One region of the Pectobacterium parvum genome, then DNA from elsewhere that is predicted to be linked to it. Evidence: predicted binding sites of a transcription regulator. Region 1 holds the regulator's gene; the other holds the start of a gene.
What was found. The regulator CRP, encoded in region 1, controls carbon source genes, mostly activating them, when cyclic AMP is high. The targets are predictions, from matches to a motif close to ATGTGANNNNNNTCACAT.
Positions count from the first base shown of each region.

Region 2: rhaS (HTH-type transcriptional activator RhaS) is a predicted target of CRP. The motif match lies at 1,476-1,493, and genes of this name have one in related genera.

Region 1 is NZ_CP087392.1:700,133-712,273, reverse strand. It holds gene kefB (glutathione-regulated potassium-efflux system protein KefB) at 1-965, opposite strand, end outside; gene kefG (glutathione-regulated potassium-efflux system ancillary protein KefG) at 967-1,518, opposite strand; gene LOZ86_RS03130 (ABC transporter ATP-binding protein) at 1,644-3,557, shown strand; gene LOZ86_RS03125 (LysE family translocator) at 3,583-4,185, opposite strand; gene LOZ86_RS03120 (hydrolase) at 4,292-5,332, shown strand; gene LOZ86_RS03115 (YheU family protein) at 5,329-5,565, shown strand; gene LOZ86_RS03110 (phosphoribulokinase) at 5,690-6,559, shown strand; gene LOZ86_RS03105 (OsmC family protein) at 6,673-7,080, opposite strand; gene crp (cAMP-activated global transcriptional regulator CRP) at 7,455-8,087, shown strand; gene argD (bifunctional acetylornithine/succinyldiaminopimelate transaminase) at 8,245-9,471, opposite strand; gene LOZ86_RS03090 (aminodeoxychorismate synthase component II) at 9,591-10,166, opposite strand; partial or broken gene LOZ86_RS03085 (IS1 family transposase) at 11,481-11,561, shown strand; partial or broken gene LOZ86_RS03080 (helix-turn-helix domain-containing protein) at 12,007-12,141, opposite strand, start outside.
Region 2 is NZ_CP087392.1:4,373,054-4,385,194, forward strand. It holds gene LOZ86_RS19705 (helix-turn-helix domain-containing protein) at 1-470, opposite strand, end outside; gene rhaS (HTH-type transcriptional activator RhaS) at 495-1,334, opposite strand; gene rhaB (rhamnulokinase) at 1,670-3,160, shown strand; gene LOZ86_RS19720 (L-rhamnose isomerase) at 3,157-4,419, shown strand; gene rhaD (rhamnulose-1-phosphate aldolase) at 4,424-5,248, shown strand; gene rhaM (L-rhamnose mutarotase) at 5,327-5,641, shown strand; gene LOZ86_RS19735 (methyl-accepting chemotaxis protein) at 6,199-7,776, shown strand; gene mgtA (magnesium-translocating P-type ATPase) at 8,256-10,967, shown strand; gene LOZ86_RS19745 (methyl-accepting chemotaxis protein) at 11,406-12,141, shown strand, end outside.

The DNA.
Region 1 (12,141 bases):
TCGGATCGGCGCATACGATTAATTCGCGCAAGGAAATACAGCACAGCCGCTTTCACGGCCACCAGCACCAGCACCGCAAACATAATCTTCACGATATGGGTGTAGAGGATCCCGAGATTCAGCGCCATTCCTACAGAGATAAAGAACAACCCAAGCAGCAAGCCTTTGAACGGCTCAATGGCAATTTCTAATTCATGCCGATATTCGCTTTCCGCCAGCAGAATACCGGCGATAAAGGTGCCTAATGCCATAGAAAGCCCTAACGCTTCCATAAACAGCGCAGAGCCGAGCACCAGCAACAGCGCGGCGGCGGTGAATACTTCGCGCACGCCAGATGCCGCAATAAAGCGGAACAGCGGACGCACCAAATAGCGACCACCGATTAGCATGCCGAGAAACGCAGCAACCTTCAGCCCAATCCGTTCCCAATCGCCGAAATCACCCTGCACACCGGCCAGAATCGGGATCAGCGCCAGCGCAGGAATAACGGCCAAATCCTGAAACAGTAGAACGGAGAAACCTAGTTGCCCCGACTCATTACGGTTCATGCCCTTTTCGCGCATCAGCTGCAGCGCCATGGCCGTTGACGACATCGCCAACCCCACGCCGCCAATCAGTGCGGACTGCCACGAGAAATCCGTCAAATACAGGCCTCCGCCTAAAATCAGCGCACTCAGTCCGACCTGAGCCGCCCCAACGCCAAAGATCGAGCGGCGCAGCGTCCAGAGCTTGGAGGGATTCAACTCCAGACCGATGATGAACATCAGAAAAACGACACCCAGCTCCGAGAAGTGCAGAATGGCTTCCACATCACGGATAAAGCCAAGCCCCCAAGGGCCAATGGCGATCCCAGCGATCAAATAGCCCAATACGGCGCCAATCCCTATTCGGGCAGCGATCGGTACGGCGACTACCGACACAAACAAAAACAAGACTCCGGCGGTCAGGAGCGAAGAACTCTCCATACTAGCGTTCCTCTTTAGGTAAAGGGGAGGATAGCCATTCACCGTAAGCTTTGGCTTGACTCAACAACACATCGGGCTGTAACCGACGCGCCCAGTAAATAATCATGGGATGCATCCAATGCATACGGCACATTTCCGCCGTCAGCTCAAACGGGCGTAGCAAATCGTCCATCGGGTAGCGATTGCTCCCATCAGCGTGGTAGGCATCTTCCGGCTCACCGGTCGTAATCACCGAGCGCCAGTATTTCCCCGCCAGCGCATTCCCGCCAATCCCATTAGCAAAGCCGCGAGATAACACCCTATCGAGCCACTCTTTCAGCAGCGCCGGACAGCTGTAGGTATAAAACGGATGTTGGAAAACAATGACCTGATGCTCACGCAGCAGCTGTTGTTCATGATGAATATCGATAAAAAAGTCAGGATAGTGTGCGTACAGATCGTGCACGGTTACATTCGCCAACTGCTGCGCCGGTTGCAATAAAATCCGGTTCGCTACCGAGTCCTGTGGTTCCGGATGGGCATACAGCAGCAAAATCTTCGGTGGCTGCGACATCATTCCCCTCCAAAGCGTCGTCATAATAATCGTTTTCCGTTACCATGCAGCGCAACGACTAAAAACGGGACACCGCGTGTCCTGATATGTCCATAATTTAACATACTCTGAACATACGGCGCTTTATGATTGTTTTCTCTTCGCTGCAAATTCGACGTGGTGTACGCGTTCTGATCGATAACGCGACAGCAACGGTTAATCCTGGCCAAAAAGTCGGTCTGGTTGGCAAAAACGGCTGTGGTAAATCTACGCTGCTGTCATTACTGAAAGGCGAAATCAGCGCCGACGGTGGCACCGCAACCTTCCCGCAAAACTGGTCACTGGCCTGGGTCAATCAGGAAACGCCTGCGTTGGATAAACCCGCGCTGGACTACGTGATTGACGGCGACCGAGAGTTTCGCCAGTTGGAAGCCGCGTTGCAGACCGCCAACGAAGAAAACGATGGCAACGCCATTGCCACGCTGCACGGCAAGCTGGATGCGATTCAGGCCTGGACGATTCAGGCCAGAGCATCAAGCCTACTCAATGGGCTAGGATTTTCTCAGCCACAGTTGCAACAACCCGTCAGCGCCTTTTCCGGCGGCTGGAGGATGCGTTTGAATCTGGCACAGGCGCTGATCTGTCGTTCAGACCTGCTGTTACTGGATGAACCGACCAACCACCTCGATCTGGATGCGGTTATCTGGCTGGAAAAGTGGCTGAAAAACTACGCCGGCACGCTGGTCCTGATCTCGCACGATCGCGATTTCCTCGATCCGGTAGTGACCAAGATTCTGCACATCGAGCAGCAGTCGCTCAATGAGTACACGGGTAACTACTCCTCGTTTGAACGCCAGCGCGCCACCCGTCTTGCACAGCAGCAATCGCTCTATGAACATCAGCAGGAGCGCGTCGCGCATCTGCAACACTACATCGACCGTTTCCGCGCACAAGCAACCAAAGCCAAGCAGGCGCAAAGCCGGATAAAAATGCTGGAACGCATGGAAATGATTGCACCAGCGCATGTCGATAACCCTTTCCGCTTCAGCTTTCGCGCCCCGGAGTCGTTACCCAATCCACTGATGAAGATGGAAAAGGTCAGCGCAGGCTATAACGACAAGCTGATTCTGGAATCCATCAAACTCAATTTAGTGCCGGGTTCTCGCATCGGGCTGCTCGGCCATAACGGAGCGGGTAAGTCCACGCTGATCAAACTGCTTGCTGGCACGCTCGCCCCACTGAAAGGGGAAATTGGGCTGGCGAAAGGTGTGAAGCTCGGTTATTTCGCCCAGCACCAGTTAGAGTTTCTACGTGCGGACGAATCGCCATTACAGCATTTGGTGCGTCTGGCAGAGCGGGAAACGGAACAGCAGCTGCGCGACTACCTCGGCGGCTTCGGTTTTCAGGGCGACAAAGTCACCGAGATCACCGAGCGCTTCTCTGGCGGCGAAAAAGCCCGTCTGGTACTGGCACTGATCGTCTGGCAGCGCCCGAATCTCCTGCTGCTCGACGAACCAACCAACCACCTCGATCTGGATATGCGTCAGGCGTTGACCGAAGCATTAATCGATTTTGAAGGTGCACTGGTTGTCGTCTCGCACGATCGACACCTGATCCGTTCTACTACGGACGATCTCTATCTGGTACACGACCAAAAAGTAGAACCGTTCGACGGCGATTTGGAAGACTACCAGCAGTGGCTGGTCGGCCTGCAACGTCAGGAAAATGCGGCCGATGAAACGCCAAAAGAGAATATCGCCAACAGCGCACAGGGCAGAAAAGATCAGAAACGCCGCGAAGCCGAATTGAGAACACAAACGCAACCGCTGCGCAAACAGATAACCAAGCTTGAGCAGCAGATGGAAAAGCTGGGGGAAACGCTGGCAACGCTGGAAGCCCGACTGGCGGACAGTGCCATCTACGACATCAGCCGTAAAGCCGAACTCACCGACTGCCTGCAACAGCAAACCAAAGTCAAAATCGAGCTGGAAGAAACGGAGCTATCCTGGCTGGACGCGCAGGAACAGCTAGAGCAGATGATGCAGAGCGACTCGTTTTGATATTAGTTGCCTGAAAAGCGTCGCCTTAATGCCAAATCAACAGCACGCAGGCGGCGGTCAGCAAGCCCATTGACACATTAAAGATAATCCACGCTTTTTTACTGCGCAGTAGTCGTCCAATCATCGTGCCGAATCCGAGCCAGATGACACCGGACACCAGATTGACCAGCACAATCCCGATGCTTATCGCGATCACTGACTGGTTATAGCCTTCCCCCGCCAGACTAAAGCTGGCAACCGCGCCCAGCGCCATGAGCCACGCTTTCGGGTTCAGGAATTGCAGCAACCACCCTTGATAAAGCCGGATCGGCTTGGGCGGTGCAACGGACGTTTCCAGACGTTCGTAAGCCGCCGTGGCGATTTTCCACGCCAGCCAGAGCAGATAGGCACTGCCGAGGACTTTCAAGATAAAATGCAGCGAAGGGTAAATCAGAATCAAACCACCGACACCGAATGCCACCAGCAGCAAAATGCTCTGCATGCCCAGCATGATGCCGACCATCAGCCACAGTGAACGCATAAAGCCAAAATTCGCGCCCGAGGTGGTCAACAGCATATTGTTAGGCCCCGGTGTGATGGCCGCTACCCACAAAAACCCCAACATCGAAAGAAATAAACTCAGTTCCATTATTTGTAGGCGCTCCTGACCCAAATGTCGTACCAACTGGCAGCATTGAAGCTAACAGTGTGATATTGATCGTACAAGAGCCGACAACAAGATTTATCTATCCTTTATGTATGACCATTTCCGTCCGCTGAGCGGCGCGCATAATCCACATCTGCAAACGCTATTACCGCGTCTGATCCGCCGCCATGCGCAATTCTCGCCAGTCTGGCAGTCACTGGAATTACCGGATGGCGATTTCGTCGATCTGGCCTGGAGCGAAGCCCCTGAACAGGCGCGGCACAAACCGCGCGTGGTGCTGTTCCACGGGCTGGAAGGCAGCTTTCATAGCCCTTACGCTCACGGCCTGCTACATGCCTGTAAGCAGCGCGGCTGGCTGGCAGTCATCATGCATTTCCGCGGATGCAGCGGCAAACCCAACCGGATGAAGCGTATTTATCACTCCGGCGAAACCAGCGATGCCAGCTATTTCCTGCGCTGGATGCAGGAGACGCTGGGCGATACACCTACGGCTGCCATCGGCGTGTCTCTCGGCGGTAACATGCTAGCCTACCTGCTCGCGCAGCAAGGCGAAGCCTGTTCCCTGTCAGCGGCCGTCATTGTTTCTGCACCACTGATGCTCGAACCTTGTAGCCGTCGGATGGAACAAGGCTTCTCTCGCGTCTATCAGCATTACCTACTGCGCCTGTTGAAACAAAACGCCAGTCGCAAGCTGGCGGCTTACCCGGACACGCTACCGATTCAGTTGCCGCAGTTGAAGCGAATCCGACAGCTGCGAGAGTTTGATGACGTCATTACCTCACGTATCCACGGCTTCCGCGATGCGGCCGACTACTATCGACGCTGTAGCGCTCTGCCACTGTTGCCTCAGATACGAAAACCGCTGCTCATCATCCATGCGAAGGACGATCCTTTCATGACATCAGAGGTGATTCCCGATCTGTCTCAGTTACCGTCTAATATTGAGTATCAGCTAACGGAACATGGCGGGCATGTTGGCTTCGTCGGTGGAACGTTGCTGAAACCGGAAATGTGGCTGGAACAGCGCATTCCCAACTGGCTTAGCCCATTTTTGGACCAGGCCAGCGACTCTTTTTCTTCAGGAGCCGTTTTTACTCAGAAACCCTTTGAATCAGGAAACATAGCGTGATTATTCCCTGGCAACAGCTCGACCCAGAAACGCTGGATAGCATCATCGAATCTTTCGTTCTGCGGGAAGGCACCGATTACGGCGAACAGGAGCGTTCGCTGGCGCAGAAAGTGGAAGATATCCGCGGCCAACTCCAATCTGGCGAGGTGGTGTTGGTGTGGTCTGAGTTACATGAAACCCTCAATATCATGCCGCGTAATCAGCTCAATTCCGGAGGACATGCCCCTTATTGAGCACGCCGAAAGTCGTGAAAGAACGCGCCAAACATGCTAACAATGATGATAATTACGTCTTTTTTGAGGATGCGCGCAGGCCTTCGGTCTATGCGGGCATCGCGATCACGGAGTCACGCACTTTATGTCACATCAACATCCGATTATTGCGGTTACCGGCTCCAGCGGAGCGGGAACCACGACAACCAGTCTGGCCTTCCGTAAGATTTTCCAGCAGTTTGATCTGCGCGCAGCCCAGTTGGAAGGCGATAGCTTTCACCGCTATACCCGCCCGGAAATGGATATGGCAATTCGTAAAGCGCGTGATTCAGGACGCCACATCAGCTACTTCGGCCCAGAAGCGAATGATTTCAGCCTGCTGGAACAGTCGTTTATTGAATATGGCCTGCACGGGCGTGGCCAGACGCGTAAATACCTTCATACCTACGATGAAGCCATTCCCTATAATCAGGTTCCTGGGACGTTCACGCCGTGGGAGCCGATGCCAGAACCCACCGATATCCTGTTCTATGAAGGATTGCACAGCGGCGTGGTCACCGAGCAAAACGACGTGGCACAGCATGTCGATTTGCTCGTCGGCGTGGTGCCGATCGTCAACCTGGAATGGATTCAAAAGCTGATTCGTGACGTTAATGAGCGCGGCCACTCGCGTGAAGCGGTGATGGATTCCGTCGTCCGCTCAATGGAAGACTACATCACCTATATCACGCCACAGTTCTCTCGCACACACATCAACTTCCAGCGCGTGCCCACCGTGGACACCTCCAACCCGTTCGCCGCCAAATCGATTCCCTCATTGGACGAAAGCTTCGTCGTGATTCATTTTCAGGGGTTGGATAATATTGATTACCCCTATCTGCTCGCTATGTTGCAGGGTTCCTTTATCTCCCACATCAACACGCTGGTCGTTACCGGTGGGAAGATGGGATTGGCGATGGAATTAATCATGGCACCGCTGGTGCAGCGGTTAATTGAAGGGAAAACGATCGAATAAGCATCGAGATACACGGGGCGACCACAGGGGTGAGGCCTCCCTACGGGAACCACCCCCTGTGTTTCCCCTAATAACAGGCTTAAGTGACCAGAATTAGTGCCCAGAGACAGGGATTATGCCAGCACTCTAATTTCGTGGCTGTGCGTCACCTCAACGGCTTTGCCCAGCATCAATGCTACTGAGCAGTATTTTTCTGCCGACAGTGCGACGGCTCGCTCGACAACTTTGTCGGTCAATCCTTTTCCCGTCACGATAAAATGCAGATTGATATGGGTGAATAAACGCGGCGCTTCTGACCGACGTTCTGACGTTAATTTCACTTCACAATCCGCTACATCGTTGCGGCTTTTTTGCAGAATCGACACCACATCAATCGCGCTGCATCCCCCTACGGACATCAACACCATTTCCATCGGACTCGGCGCTTTATCACCGGAATTGCCGTCCATCAATATCTGATGTCCTGATGCGGATTCGCCCAAAAACGTTAAGCCTTCAACCCATTTTACCCGTGCCTGCATGATGCCTCTCCACTAAAAATTTTTTGAAAATTTATACCGTTACTGTACAAAAACCAGCGTTAATCAGCGCTTTGTCATGCTGAAGCGAGACAACACAAGACACGTCCTTAAAGCTGTGTTAAAACGAAAATAGAATAGACCTTTTCTGGACAAACCCAGAAACGAAGAAGATGATGACCTGGCCAGACATACCCAGCCATTTTTACGGTGCGGCAAGGCAGCAACCGGAAAATAAAGGGTACAGAGGTTTCAGTATATTCCCTGACGTCATTCTGCCTAGACTGAATTTTATTTTTTTAGCAGTTAAACACGCCGTACAGGGAACTCTGACCCCTGTAATTTGCGCAGTGAATTACAACAGAGGATGATAGCGAATGGTTCTCGGCAAACCGCAAACAGATCCAACTCTCGAATGGTTCCTTTCCCATTGTCATATCCACAAGTATCCATCGAAGAGCACGCTGATTCACCAAGGTGAAAAAGCAGAAACGCTTTACTACATCGTGAAAGGCTCTGTCGCAGTGCTAATCAAAGATGAAGAAGGCAAGGAAATGATTCTCTCCTACCTCAATCAGGGCGATTTTATCGGCGAGCTCGGCCTGTTTGAAGAAGGTCAGGAACGCAGCGCCTGGGTTCGGGCAAAAACCGCCTGTGAAGTGGCTGAAATTTCCTATAAAAAATTCCGCCAACTCATCCAGGTTAACCCGGATATCCTCATGCGTCTGTCTGCACAAATGGCAAACAGACTTCAGGTTACCTCTGAAAAAGTCGGCAACCTCGCCTTCCTTGATGTGACTGGCCGTATTGCCCAAACCCTACTCAACCTGGCCAAACAACCTGATGCCATGACACATCCAGATGGCATGCAAATAAAAATTACCCGTCAGGAAATTGGGCAAATCGTTGGCTGCTCGCGTGAAACCGTGGGCCGCATTCTGAAAATGTTAGAAGACCAGAACCTGATCTCTGCACACGGTAAAACGATTGTCGTTTACGGCACTCGCTAAACCCCTGTCGCGGTACCCTACCAATAAAAAAAGCGTGAAGCCTTGGCCTCACGCTTTTTTTATGGCGAGCTTCCTGCTCGCCACCCTGCGGGTCGTCGCAAGCGACGTTGAAAAACGTTCCCTACGTTTTTTTATGGCTGATCTTTTGAGAGCATAATCAGTTTGCTGCGTTAACGACCTGCGCGACGGCTTTAGCGAATTTCGCCATCCCCTGCGCAATATCCTCTTCATCAATAATCAAAGATGGTACGAAGCGGATTACGTTCGGCCCAGCCATCAGCACCATAAGCCCCTGAGACGTTGCCGCAGCCAGAAACTCGCCCGCGCGACCATGCCATTGCGGTTTCAGTTCGGCACCCAGCAGCAGCCCCATACCGCGAACCTGCTCGAATATTCCGCACTGCTGATTGATTTTCTCAAGCTCACTAACAAAGCGATCGTGGCGATCCGCCACACCTGATAGCACTTCTGGTGTGTTAATAATATCCAGCGCAGCTTCCGCCACCGCACAGGCCAGCGGGTTGCCGCCATAAGTGGTGCCGTGTACCCCAACCGTCATGGCCGATGCGATCTCTTCCGTCGTCAGCATCGCGCTAATCGGGAAACCACCGCCCAATGCTTTAGCCGTTGTGAGGATATCTGGCGTAATGCCGTAGTGCATGTAGCTGAATAGTTTGCCAGTGCGCCCCATTCCGCTCTGCACTTCATCAAACACCAGCAGCGCCTTGTGCTGATCGCACAGATCGCGAACGCCTTGTAAAAACTCAGGCGTAGCGGGCGTAATCCCCCCTTCCCCCTGAATCGGCTCCAGTACAACCGCACAGGTGTGATCGTCCATCACCGCTTTAACAGCAGCCAGATCGTTGAAGGGAACATGAACAATATCGGCAGGCTTAGGCCCGAAACCGTCGGCATATTTAGGCTGTCCGCCGACCGAGACGGTGAACAGCGTCCGACCATGGAATGCATTGTAGAAGGCGATGATCTTGGTTTTATACGGACTATGGCGTTTAATCCCATAGTGACGTGCCAGCTTAAAGGCAGCTTCGTTAGCCTCAGCACCGGAGTTAACAAAGAACACGCGGTCGGCAAAAGTAGCATCAATCAATTTGCTGGCGAGGCGTAGCGCAGGCTCATTAGTGAAAATATTGCTGGTGTGCCACAGCGTTTCACCCTGCTGCTGCAACGCGTTCACCAATGCAGGATGGCAGTGACCCAGCGCCGTGACCGCAATACCACCGGAGAAATCGATATACTCGCGGCCGTCCTGATCCCAGACGCGGCTCCCTTTACCTTTCACGGGTACAAACTTCGCGGGTGCATAAACTGGCAAAATCACTTTATCATGAGTATCCCGTGTCACTGCTTTCTGCTCTGCTGCCATTTGCTGCCTCACTCTGCTGTCCATCATATCTAAATGAAAATATAGTCAACAAATATGCATAAAAAATCAATTACAGGCAATATTAAATCGGCTACTGAGGAGAATAACTTTCTATATCACTAAATTTTAAGGAAATTATCCAAAAGCTGATGCCCCTGCTGGCTAAGAATGCTCTCTGGGTGAAACTGCACCCCTTCCAGTGGCAATGCGCGATGGCGGATCCCCATAATCTCATCACGCTTTCCTTCATGTTCGCTCCAGGCCGTGACCTCAAAGCAATCGGGTAGCGAGGCGGAATCAATAATGAGTGAATGATAACGGGTGACCGTCAAAGGCTGAGCCAACCCCGTGAAAACCCCCGTATCGCTATGCGCAATCGCTGAGGTTTTCCCGTGCATGACCTGCCGTGCCCGCACCACGCGCGCGCCGAACGCCTGCCCCATCGCCTGATGGCCAAGACACACGCCCAGAATAGGCAATTTATCAGCAAAGTGACGAATGGCAGCCAGTGAAATGCCCGCCTCGTCCGGCGTACAAGGGCCAGGTGAAATAACCAACCGCTCAGGCGCAAGCTGTTCAATCTCACGCAGCGTCAGTTCATCATTACGCTTCACCACAACCTGCGCGCCAAGCTCACAAAAGTATTGGTAAAGGTTGTAGGTAAAGGAGTCGTAGTTATCGATAATTAGCAGCATATTTTACTTAAGTTATTTATAAATAATGAATTTATAATTTAAATACCTTTTTGATACCCGCTGTAATACCCGCAATTTTTTTCGATACCCTCTTATTTGGGCTAAAACGGAGAAACTATTGTACCCGTCTCCAGCATGAAAAGGGTGTGTCAGATTCATGACACAGCGGTTGAGGTGCATGTCTCATGGAGATAATGGGTTCTTCGGCTGCGGTGTCACCTTCATCCGTTGACACGGAAAAAGTGACGCCGGTGCAGACGCAAATCATTGAGACGAGTAGCACAATAACGCGAACTTACGAGGATAAACACTGTTTAAGCCGCTGATGAAGTGAAATCACCACAACGATAAACGTTGCAGCTACGGCCAGTCTCCTACGGTATGGAAGCCGCTCTCTGCCTGGGTATGGTAAGCCCATGGCAATGTTGGGCTTGAAGTAAAATAGTCAAAACGAACTTGCATCACCACGCTCGCAACAGCGTTCAAGCTACTCGGTGGTATCTGCTTTCAAAGGCTGGCAAATTTACCACACGCAACTGAGCGTGTTTTTTCGGGGGCTGACGCTCAGTGGAACGAAAACTCACGCTAAGGAATTGAATGAGTCTGGATAATCGCTCACCCACTTTTATTATAAAAAACGATAAAACGGTTATTTTTTGAAGGAATTATTTGCATTATTCTGGTAGTTTTATTTAATTAATAATATTCAAAAAAAAGATATGGCGCGAAGAATTAACTCGCCCCTAGTTTATCTAATGGTTGAATCTACCCTAGATATTTTTTAATTTATATGCTATGTCATTTTGGTAGTTACGGGATATAGCGAAAATCGCAATTAGTTTAGAAGGGGTTTTATTTTGATTACTGTAGAAACAATTTATGGTGTTAAAATTACAATGAGGATTTGCGATATAATTATGATTAAAAGCCATGGGCGGTTAACTAAAATATTTATCAAAGGACATGAAAATCCGATTATTACAGACATGCAGCATGATGATTTTATATTCAGTTTTTTAATGAAAAACATAAAAGGTAATCTCAGTAGCACTATTTAGTGCCCGCGTAGGTCGTGTATTCAATCAGTTCTGGAAAATTTATCTCCAGTCGCGTGGGGACACATTCTTCTTGGCGGAAATTATTCATTTGAAGATAAAACAGCGATCTCAAATCTGGACAGTCTTCTGGAAGGCGTTGAGCCGCTGAGTGTTGAAGAAGATGCAGAATAAAGATCAAGTAAATAAATGCATGATAAGTAATGATTTTTATGTCATGAATGGGCATTTTGGAGGAAATGGGAGCGGAACCCCTAGTAAGACACTGGGATATTCAAAATCATTCGAAATGCACGATAGGATCATCGGTATTTACATCGAACGAAAGCACTACGTTTTATGCCATATCAACTTATTGAATACACAACTATTTTTTAATTTATTAACCTTCAAGCTCGGTGTGCGACAGCACATAAGCGTTTCTATTATTATTATTTTTACTTTATATAGGCTGTAGATGATAAGAATTAATTTTATGCTTATTATCAAACAAACTACAGAGGTTATTAACATGAAAAGCTTAAAGTTTATTTTACCTGCTTTAATATTATCATTTTCTTCTTTTGCAGCTGAACGTTGTGGCGAAGGGCAGATTCAAGTATGTACTCTTCTCACCGGTTGTATTTGCACAGGCGTTGGGTGATATAGCTAATACCTTAATTATTCCTCGGTACCATATTTTTATGATACCGAGGAATTTTGGAAAGGTTCACACATTTCCTTAAAATGTTTCATAAAATATTAAACATCATTTTTATCAATGATGTCAATCTATAAATAAAGATCTAATTAAGCACCTTTCCATCTTCCAGAATTTTATAAACCGTGGAGCGGACAATGTGAAGCTTACGGGCAATTTCTGTTGCCCCATTGCCTTTCCTGTGAAGCGTCAGTACGACGCTTCTGCCCACTGTGCGCCT
Region 2 (12,141 bases), 1.0 Mb from region 1:
TGTAACAGCAGCGCCTCGCTCAGTTGCAGCGACAGCGCATCCGACTTCATGCACTCCTGCCTCAACGCGTCCACCTTCTCACGGATGGTATCCATGCCCTCCGAGCCTAAACACCAGTGGCGCTGGCTTTGTGGAAGCTCCCCACCCGGCAACAACGCTTGCCAATCGGCAGATAGCGTCAGACGATTGCGGATATAGAGAATGTTGTCCAGTTCGAGCCCGTGGACGGATTCATAGCTGTGGCGATCGTTCGCGGATACATAGAACATATCGCCGCGAGTAATGCGGTAAGGCACATCGTTCCAGAGGTGCAGGCCATTGCCACGCCAGACGATGACCAGTTCGTCGAAATCATGATAATGTAGCGGAAACACGGGCTGCGGATGCCGTTCGGCAACCATCACGGCATTTTTGTCGGTGAGGAAATAGTCTTCAGTCTGTAATTTCAAACCCCGTATTACTGTCGTCATTCCCTCACCCGCAGTTGCCGTTACCTACTCTTCACGAGAAAACGCCTGATGGCGCAGAGACTTAGGTGCCTGCGAGAATGCCTTGCGGAATTGCGTCGAGAAGTGATTGCTGTCGCTAAATCCACAGGCGTGCGCAATAGTGGTAATGGAATCATCACTCTGCTGCAACCGCCGACGAGCCTCCAGTAATCTTAACCGATTCAGATAGCGTTGTGGCGTCATACCGGTGTGTTGTTTGAGCTGACGGTGCAGCGTACGCAGCGGCAGCGAGAACTGATCGGCCAGACTGCCCCAGTTCACCTCTTCGCTGTAGTTATTTTGCAGCCAGCCCAGCAGCGCCTGTACTCCCTGACGCTCGGAGCCGTTGGCCTGCGTCTGGAAACAGTGCTGGCGCAGCTGCACCAGAATGTGCAGAAACAGGCTCTCGCTAGCGGCAATCGCTTCCGGTGCATCGCTCTGTGCCAGCTCCGCCAGACTGTTCATCGACTGCTTCAACTGCTGCATTCCCACCGCATTGACCTGCCACTGCCCTTGCCATTCGCCGTTCGGGCCATACGGCAAAAAGGCAGCGATATCGGAAAGGAAGCGGAATCCGCGCGGCGAGCGGTACAGCATGTTGGTCAGGCACAGCCCTTCCACGTCTTCAAACAGATGCCGATCGTTATCGCGAACGAAGAATACCGAACCGCTGCATAGCGCATAGGGCTGATCGTTAAATACATGGACGCCAGCGCCCTGCTCCACCAGCACAATTTCCCAGAAATCATGATAATGCTCAGGAAACGCCGTTTGTGGGGTGCGCGGCTCCACCGCAACCGTTACGGCACGCGAAGTAAAAAAATCATCACCACGAAGTAACGTCATTTCAGTTCTCCATTCAGCCTCTGGAAAAGTGCAGCCTTTGAAAAAGGGTAGCCAGAAGCGACAAAACCAGCCTTGAAATACCGTCACCCGCACGCCATCTGGCTGCTCTTTTTTTAAGATCGCACCGCCTAATTGATTGAAGTGTGGTAAGGATCACACCGCCTTTTCCCTGATTTTTTCGTGGTTATTCCCTAAATAATTTCCCAGATTGTGAGCCCTTTCACGGCCAGCTTTGTCATTTTGCCAGCCGCCTGTTGTTGATGGCACTCATAGGAAGGTGGCTTCTGTTACCGCTCTTTACACTGCAACACATCCAACAAGTAAGGAGTGCGGCTATGGCGGTGAAGAATATCGTGGCGGTGGATTTAGGTGCATCCAGTGGTCGGGTCATGCTGGCAACCTTGCACACCGCAACGCGGCATTTGACGCTGAAAGAAATTCACCGTTTCAGCAATACGCTGGTGTTTCAGGACAACCATCATCAGTGGGATCTGGCCGCGCTGGAAGGCGACATCCTCACCGGATTACACCAAATCGATGCCATGGGTATCGCCCCCGATAGCATCGGGATCGACAGTTGGGGCGTGGACTACGTGCTACTCGATAAGGACGGGCAGCGTGTTGGCCTGCCGTATTCCTATCGCGACCACCGCACCGACGGCGTAATGGCCGCGGTTACCGCAGAACTGGGACGTGAAACGATCTATCAGCGTACCGGCATTCAGTTCCTGCCGTTTAATACGCTGTACCAGCTTAAAGCGCTGGGCGATGCGCCCTCTGACGCTCTGGATCAGGCAGCACACCTGCTGATGATCCCCGACTATTTTCACTATCGCCTCACGGGGAATGTCGTCTGCGAATACACCAACGCCAGCACGACCCAACTGCTTAATCTGGAAAAGAAAACCTGGGACAGCGAACTGCTGGAGTATCTGGGCATCCCGCGCCGCTGGTTGAGCGATCCGGTACAACCGGGGCACGCCGTCGGAAACTGGGCAGCGCCGAGCGGACGACACATTCCCGTTACTGCTGTCGCCACGCACGATACCGCCAGCGCGGTAGTCGGCGCACCGTTGCTGAGCCGCGACAGCGCCTACCTCAGTTCCGGCACCTGGTCGCTAATGGGCATCGAGAGCGACACGCCGTTTAACAGTCCGCAGGCGCTGGCCGCCAATATCACCAACGAAGGCGGCGTAGACGGCACCTATCGGGTGCTAAAAAACATCATGGGTCTGTGGCTGCTACAGCGCGTTTGTCAGGAGCGTAATATCAAAGATTTAGGTGCGCTGATTCAGTCCGCCACCGCCGTGCCCGCCTTCGCCAGCCTGATTAACCCCAATGACGATCGCTTTATCAATCCGCCGTCCATGCATCAGGCGATCTGCGACTATTGCCGTGAGCACGGCCAGCCCGTGCCCCACAGTGATGCCGAACTGGCACGCTGTATCTTCGACAGCCTCGCGCTGCTCTATCGGCAGGTGGTACTGGAACTGGGCGAACTACGCCACGCGCCAATCCGCCAGTTGCATATTGTCGGCGGTGGCAGCCAGAACGCCTTCCTGAACCAACTGTGCGCCGATGTATGCCAGATTCCGGTTCTGGCCGGGCCGGTCGAGGCCTCGACGCTTGGCAATATCGGCTGCCAACTGATGGCGCTGGGCGCCGTTGCCGACCTTGCCGCATTCAGGCACATGCTGACTCATAACTTCCCTCTGCATCGCTATACCCCGCGTGCGGAGAGTGATTTTGCCGGGCACTGGCGTCGTTTTCAGGCGCTCAGCCAGCCAGAAACCGCCCCACAGGGCAAAAAGGAGACTACGCAATGAGCACACCAATTGAAGCTGCCTGGCAGTTGGCAAAAGCACGTTATGCCAGCCTAAATGTTGACGTAGAGGCCGTGCTGGAACAGCTCGACCAGATTCCGGTGTCAATGCACTGCTGGCAGGGCGATGATGTAGCCGGATTCGAGAACACCGGCGGGCCACTGACCGGCGGTATTCAGGCCACTGGCAACTACCCCGGTAAGGCGAGCACGCCAGATGAACTGCGTGCCGATCTGGAACAGGCCTTTGCGTTGATCCCCGGTCCTAAACGGCTGAACCTGCACGCCATCTATCTGGAATCCGCGCAGCCCGTCGCCCGTAACGAGATTGCCCCCGAGCATTTCAGTTCCTGGGTCGCATGGGCCAAGCGCCACCAGCTTGGGCTGGATTTTAACCCGACCTGCTTTTCTCATCCGCTGAGCGCGGACGGCTTTACTCTGTCGCATCCAGACGAAAAAGTACGCCGCTTCTGGATTGAACACTGTCAGGCCAGCCGCCGGATTTCCGCCTACTTCGGGCGCGAACTCGGCACGCCGTCTGTAATGAATATCTGGGTGCCGGACGGTATGAAAGATTTGACCATCGATCGTCTGGCGTTCCGCCAGCGGCTGCTGAGCGCGCTGGATGAGGTCATCGCCGAACCGCTCGATCAGGCACACCATATCGACGCGGTGGAAAGTAAGCTGTTCGGGATCGGCGCGGAAAGTTTTACCGTCGGATCCAGCGAATTCTGCCTTGGCTACGCGGCTAGCCGCGGCACCGCGCTCTGTCTGGATGCCGGACACTTCCACCCAACCGAAGTGATTTCCGACAAGATTTCCAGCGCAATTCTTTACGTCCCGCGCCTGCTGCTGCACGTCAGCCGCCCAGTACGCTGGGACAGCGACCATGTGGTGCTGTTGGACGACGAAACGCAGGCCATCGCCCACGAAATCGTGCGCCATAAGCTGCTTAACCGCGTGCATATCGGGCTCGATTTCTTTGATGCCTCGATCAACCGCATCGCCGCCTGGGTCATCGGCACCCGCAATATGAAGAAAGCCCTGCTGCGCGCGCTGCTGGAACCTACGGAAACGCTGCGCACACTGGAACAAAACGGCGATTACACCGCGCGTCTAGCCCTACTAGAAGAGCAAAAATCGCTACCGTGGCAGGCCGTGTGGGAACACTACTGCCAGCGTCATGACGTCATCCCGGGCAGCGAATGGCTGCAACAGGTACGTCAGTATGAAGAAACCATCCTCACTCAACGTCAAGGGTAAGACTATGCAAGCAATTCTCTCTTCCTGGTTTGTACAGGGAATGATTAAAGCCACCAGCGACATGTGGCTCAAAGGCTGGGACGAACGTAACGGCGGTAACGTCAGCCTGCGCCTGACGGCTGAGGATGTGACGCCTTATGAAAGCGATTTCTATCCACAGCCGCGCCATGAAGCCCTTTCGCAGCCGATGCCTGCACTGGCTGACTGCTGGTTTATCGTCACCGGCTCCGGCAAATTCTTCCGCAACGTGCAGTTGGATCCGGCTGATTCACTGGTGGTGTTGCAGGTCGATAGCGACGGTAAAGGCTATCGCATTTTCTGGGGGCTCACCAACGGCGGCCTGCCGACGTCTGAACTGGCTTCGCATTTCCAGTCGCACATTGTGCGTATGGGCGTCACCCACGGACGCGACCGCGTTATCATGCACTGCCACGCGACCAACCTGATCGCCTTGAGTTATGTGCTGGAGCTGGATACCGCTAAGTTCACCCGTGAACTATGGGAAGGCAGCACGGAGTGTCTGGTCGTCTTCCCGGACGGCGTGGGGATTGTGCCGTGGATGGTGCCGGGCACCGATGCCATTGGCGATGCCACCTCCGAACAAATGAAGCGTCATTCGCTGGTACTGTGGCCCTTCCACGGCATCTTCGGCACCGGACCGACGCTGGATGAAGCCTTCGGCCTGATCGATACCGCAGAGAAATCCGCCGAAGTGATGGTGAAAGTGATATCGATGGGCGGTAAGAAACAGACAATCTCGACCGAAGAACTGATCGCGCTGGGTAAACGTTTCGGCGTCACGCCAATGGAAGCCGCACTACGCGTGTAGTGCACATAACGATTAGGCCTCAAACCGCCACGGCATTACCGCCGTGGCGTTCTGCCAACGACTACGGGAGATTCATCCATGTTGCGTAAGGCTTTTGTGATGTCAGTTTTTCCTGGCAGTCACGATGAATATCAGCGTCGCCACAATCCTATCTGGCCGGAACTGGCCGAGGTGCTCAAGAACCACGGTGCACACCACTACAGCATTTTTCTGGATAAGCAGCGCAATCTGCTGTTCGGCTATGTCGAGGTCGAATCCGAAGCGCGCTGGGAAGCGATTGCACAAACGGATGTCTGTCAGCGCTGGTGGAAACACATGAGCGACGTCATGCCCGCCAACCCTGATAACAGCCCGGTTAGCGATGCACTGGAACCGGTGTTCTATCTGGACTAAGGCATCCTCTGAACCAAGCATCATCGCGTAGCGGTAATAACATTACCGCTGCGTCATTATTTTGAAGAGATAAAAAAGAAATAACGTGTCACTTAATTAATGAGTCCCGTTAGTTATTATCATTATTTTTAATTTACATACCCTAAATAATTCGAGTTTCAGGAAGGCAGCAAGCGAAGGAGTCCCGATGAGCTTACTTGAGTAAGTGATTCGGGTGACTGAACGCAGCCAACGCACATGCAACTTGAAGTATGACGGGTATAAATAATTATCGATTATTGATGGCTATCACATTTTATTTTTCCTATTTGTGAAATATAGTTTTCTCACATTAAAAATAAAAACATTTATTAAAACAATATTTAACAACCCGCTTTCACTTAAAATAATCCATTACCAGTTTAAAAATAAACAGAATTTAGTCTCGCCATAATGAGTCTGGTTATTATTAAATGCCGTTTATTCACCAACCTCTCTTTATCGAATTACGTATTATAAAGATCTTATTTTATTTGCCGTTATCACTACTACCTTCTCTATAATCAATAAGAATAACGATGAAATTTTCTCAGCTCACAGTGTTCTCTAAATTATTGCTCGGTTTTTCGATCCTGATAGCGATGATGTTGTTATTAGGTGTGGTTTCACTACTCCAACTTAGCGTTAATAATAGTCGCATTGATGAATTAAGCAGCAGCAGCCTACCCGGCGTGCGATATAGCCTGGAAATGCGCGGCTCGTTATCCGAAACGCGTTTGCAGCAAATACAATATATCGATTCCAAAGCCCCCGAAGAACGCGAAGGCCACCGCAAAGAATTACTGCAAAACGCCGATGCCTTCCTTACCGCGTTTAAGAACTACCAAGCCATTGCTAACAGCGAGGATAAAAAAGCGCTGATTAAGGTGATTGGCGAAAACTTCTCCGGCTTTAACTCAGTCAATGCCACGCTGGTTGATACCGTCAATCGGGGCGATCTGGCAGAAGCGAGTAAAATCAGCGGCGCAAGCTCTTCCAAGTATCGTAGTCAGTTGATGAAAGATCTGGCTAAGCTGGTGGATATGGAATTGGCGACGGCAAAAAATATCGTCGTCAGTGCCGATTCAACTTACCGGACCTCCCAGTACTATGTTTGGGGATTGTTGCTGCTCGCCCTGCTGGCCACCGCAATTATCGCGACCGTTATCTCACGTAATATTTCACGCCAGCTCGGCGGCGACCCACATTACGCCCAAGAAATCATGACTGAGATTGCCTCTGGTAATCTGACGGCGAAAATCCAACTGCGCCAAGGGGACAACAGCAGCCTTCTGGCCTCAATCCACTACATGAACCAGCAGTTGATGAGCATCGTGCACACCATCATGAGCGGCAGTGAATCCATCTCGCTGGCGTCCAACGAGATTGCTCAGGGCAACAGCGACCTGTCGCAGCGTACTGAAGAGCAGGCGGCCTCGCTGATTCAGGCATCGGCCAATATGCAGCAGCTAACGCACACCGTGCGTCAGAATGCGGATAACGCCAAGGAAGCGAGCCAGTTGGCCCAGCAAACCTCGGTAACGGCCTCTCAGGGCGGGCTTATCGTGGACGACATGCTCAAACGTATGCATGAAATCTCCGACAGTTCACAGAAGATCGTCGATATTATCGCCGTGATCGAAGGGATTGCCTTCCAGACCAATATCCTTGCACTGAACGCCGCAGTAGAAGCGGCCAGAGCGGGCAGCGAAGGGAAAGGATTTGCCGTTGTAGCGGGTGAAGTCCGAACGTTGGCACAAAAGAGTGCCAATGCCGCCAAAGAGATCAAAACGCTGATCGAAGGCACCGTCGAGAAGATTACCGACGGCTCCGCGCGGGCAGACAAAGCCAGCCAGGCGATGTCGGAAATTGTGCAGTCGGTGAAAAAGGTCACGGATATCGTGGCGGAGATTTCTCAGGCCTCCAACGAGCAGCATATTGGCATCAAAGAAATCAGCCTAGCGGTAGAACAAATGGATCGGGTCACTCAGCAAAACGCCGCGCTGGTTGAAGAATCCGCCACGGCGGCACACGCTATGACGGAACAGGGTGCACAGTTGCGTGATGCGGTTCGTTTCTTCAAAGTGAATCAGGACCACACGCTGAGAATTCATTAATGCTCCTCTGCCCCGCCAGCGACTCGGCGGGGCAGCCCCCTATTTCTGAGCACTGTTTTTTCTGATAACTATTGCTTCTGATAACGGCCCTTCCAAGTCTCTCGCCTATAACGACACAATACGCCGCAGGGACACCTGCTGTCTCGCCCTGTTTGATTCATGAACAAACGTTGACGTCTGGTTTAGGCAAACAGGGTTATAATAGCAGTACTACACTACGCTGTGTTTCTACGTAATGGGCTTCGTCAGCTGACGACTATTTTTTACATCTCGCCGCACGGCGATAAGGAGACAACATGGACGAGCACCCTCGATGGCCCGGTAAACCGCATCCGTTAGAATAAGGACCGTCTTCTTCCTCGACCTCTCTGTTCTCTCCGTCTGCGCCGTTTACCTCCCTTAATACCTTCATTTTTTTCCGCTTTACGTCCCTTTATCCGGGATGCGCGGCGGACAGGCAACATTAAGAGAGCAGCATCATGACCGATATGATCACGCAAACGGGGTATCGCCGCGCCCGTAAGACACCCACGACCACCTTTGCGATTGCCCGCGAGGCACAAAACAGCCTCGATCAAACACTGGCTAACCTGAACACGCATCTGCACGGCTTAAGCCATGATGACGTCATTGAGCGCCAGCAAATCTATGGCGAAAACCGCGTCGCTCATGAAAAAGCGCCGCACGCGCTGGTGCAATTGGCCGCCGCGTTTAATAACCCGTTTATTTACGTACTGATGGCGCTGGCCGCTATCAGTTTTTTCACCGACTACTGGCTACCGCTGCGCCATAACGAAGAGACATCGCTCACTGGCGTGCTCATCATTCTGGTGATGGTGAGTCTGAGCGGCCTGCTGCGTTTCTGGCAGGAGTTTCGGACCAATAAAGCCGCTGAAGCACTGAAATCGATGGTGCGGACAACGGCCACCGTGCTGCGCCGCCCTCACGCCAGCGCCACTGCCGTCATGCAGGAAATTCCGCTTCAGCAGTTGGTTCCCGGCGATATTTTGACGCTCTCCGCCGGCGATATGGTGCCAGCGGATGTTCGACTGGTGGAATCTCGCGATCTGTTCGTCAGTCAGGCCGTCCTGACCGGTGAGTCGCTGCCGATCGAAAAATACGACGTATTCAGCGATATCAGTGCCAAAGGCTGTCAGCCTGCAAGCTGTGTAGGCGAAAGCGATCTGCTGGCACTCTCCAACGTCTGCCTGATGGGAACCAACATTTCCAGCGGCACGGCAACGGCCATCGTCGTGGCGACCGGCAGCCATACCTACTTTGGATCGCTGGCAAAATCGATTGTCGGCACCCGTTCCCAAACCGCCTTCGATCGCGGCGTGAACAGCGTAAGCTGGCTGCTGATCCGCTTTATGATTGTGATGGTGCCTGTCGTGCTGCTGATTAACGGCTTCACCAAAGGCGACTGGATGGAGGCTAGCCTGTTTGCACTGGCGGTCGCCGTCGGACTGACGCCGGAAATGCTGCCGATGATTGTCTCTTCGAATCTGGCAAAAGGCGCGATCGCCATGGCGCGGCGTAAAGTGGTGGTCAAACGACTGAACGCGATTCAGAACTTTGGCGCAATGGACGTCCTGTGCACCGACAAAACCGGCACGCTGACGCAGGATCGCATCATCCTTGAACATCACCTGAATACGCAGGGTCAAGTCGATGCGAGCGTACTCCAGCTCGCCTGGCTCAACAGTGCGCACCAAAGCGGCATGAAAAACCTGATGGATCAGGCCATCATGCATTTTGGTCGCCATAATCCTGCCATCGCCGCGCTGGGTCGCTATCGCAAAATCGATGAGCTGCCGTTTGATTTTATTCGCCGTCGTCTGTCCATCATCGTTGCCGATGAACACAACCAGCAACGCCTGATTTGCAAAGGCGCGGTAGAAGAAATGCTGGCGGTCGCCACGTACGTGAGTGAAAACGGGCAGCAGTATGAACTGGACGACGAGCGCCGCAGTACGCTGAAAACGCTGGCGGAAAGCTACAACCAACAAGGGTTCCGCGTGCTGATGATCGGCACCCGTGAACTGAGTCCGGTAGGCAGCACGCTGCCGCTGAGCGCCGAGGATGAGCGCGACCTGACAATTTGCGGTCTGCTGACGTTCCTCGATCCACCAAAGGAAAGTGCTTCTGCTGCCATTCGCGCCCTGCATGAAAACGGCGTGACGGTTAAAGTTCTGACGGGCGATAACGCGATTATTACCAGCAAGATCTGCCGCGATGTCGGGCTGGAACCGGGCGAGGTGCTGGAAGGCAACGCTATCGATGCGCTCAGCGATGAACAGCTCGGCGTTCTGGTAGAACAGCGCACCATTTTTGCCCGACTGACCCCGCTACAAAAATCCCGCGTGCTGAAAGCACTACAGGGGAATAGTCATACGGTCGGCTTTTTGGGCGACGGTATCAACGATGCCCCCGCCCTGCGCGATGCCGATATCGGGATTTCTGTCGATACGGGTACAGATATCGCCAAAGAATCGGCCGATATCATTCTGCTGGAAAAGAACCTGATGGTGCTGGAAGAAGGGATCATCAAAGGGCGCGAGACGTTCGGTAATATCATCAAATACCTGAACATGACCGCCAGCTCCAACTTCGGTAACGTGTTTTCCGTGCTGGTCGCCAGCGCCTTTATTCCGTTCCTGCCGATGCTGGCGATCCACCTGCTGATTCAGAACCTGATGTACGACATCTCTCAACTGTCGCTGCCGTGGGACAAAATGGATAAGGAGTTCCTGCGTAAACCGCGTAAATGGGATGCCAAAAATATCGGTCGCTTCATGCTGTGTATCGGGCCGACGTCATCGATTTTTGACATCACCACCTACGCACTGATGTGGTTTGTGTTTGCCGCCAACAGCGTAGAGCATCAGGCCCTGTTTCAGTCAGGCTGGTTCGTTGAGGGGTTGCTGTCGCAAACGCTGGTGGTGCACATGCTGCGTACCCAGAAGATCCCGTTCATTCAGAGTACAGCGGCACTGCCGGTGATGCTGATGACTGGGCTGGTGATGGCGCTGGGTATCTATCTGCCGTTCTCCCCGCTGGGGCCGCTGGTCGGTTTGCAGCCGCTGCCGTGGGAATATTTCCCGTGGCTGGCCGCCACGCTGATTGGCTACTGCACCGTCGCTCAACTGGTCAAACGCGCCTATATTCGCCGCTTCGGCCAATGGTTCTGATCCCTTCTTTATCCCTTCACGGCGGGTGCGCTGTTGCCCGCCAAATCAGGAGCCTCTATGAAACCTTCTCGCCATGCATTCAGGATCGTTGTCTTCTTTCTTGCCCTGATTTCACTGATTAACGTCACGATGCTGCTTACCGTAATTTAGACTGTAAAAATACCGATACAGTGGCAAAAATATATACCACCTTGGATGTAGCATAAGTTAACAATATCATTGCTAAAAAAAGAGAATAAATCACATAATCAATTAAATAATAAGGATTATATCTCATACCACGTAGTGGTAATCAAAATAGACATAGCTTTTTTAAGGGAATCATGGGGTCAGCGCTAAACCATTCCCTTATTAGGCCGAAACTAAAATAAACCCCTGTCTACTTTTGCAAACTGCACATGTCAGGAACGGACTACTTGCAGGCTATGGAGCACACCTATGAAATCCCTTCATCACATCTCGATCCGTAGTAAGTTCATTCTTGCCCTTCTCCCACCCATCCTTGCCCTCCTCTGGTTCAGTTTTTCCGGCGTGATGGAACGCCGCAATACAGAAAATGAAATGATCCGTATGGAGAAACTCATCACGCTGGCGCGCGATGCAGGCGAGTACGCTCACCAGTTACAGCGTGAGCGCGGCTTAAGCGCGGGCTATTTTGGCAGTCAGGGGAAAAATTTTGGCCCAGAGCTCACCACGCAGCGGCAAGCCACCGATCGGGCACAGCAGGTGCTTGAGCAAACCGCCGCAAACCTGAGCCGCGCCGAACTTGGGGATGCCGTCAGCGAAGAACTCGGTCGTGTCACGCAGAAAACACAACAGCTTGGGGAACATCGCCGCAGTGTCGATAGCATATCGATACCCGTCGCCCAAGCCATTGGCTACTATTCCGACTCGGTCAGCAATCTGCTGAATATCGTCGGGGATATGGCCCATCTGGTCAGCGATGGCGGTATCGCCCAGCAGCTGGCGGCCTATTACAACCTGCTGAACGTCAAAGAGCAGGCTGGGCTTGAACGCGCCGTGCTCTCCAACACGTTCTCTGCCAACAGCTTTGCTACTGGTATGTTCGAACGTCTGAACCAGATGGTTGGCCGGGGAGATGCCTACACCACAGCCTATAACATGTTCGCCAATCCCGAGCTGCGCAGGGCTTTTGAACAGGCACTTAGCAATC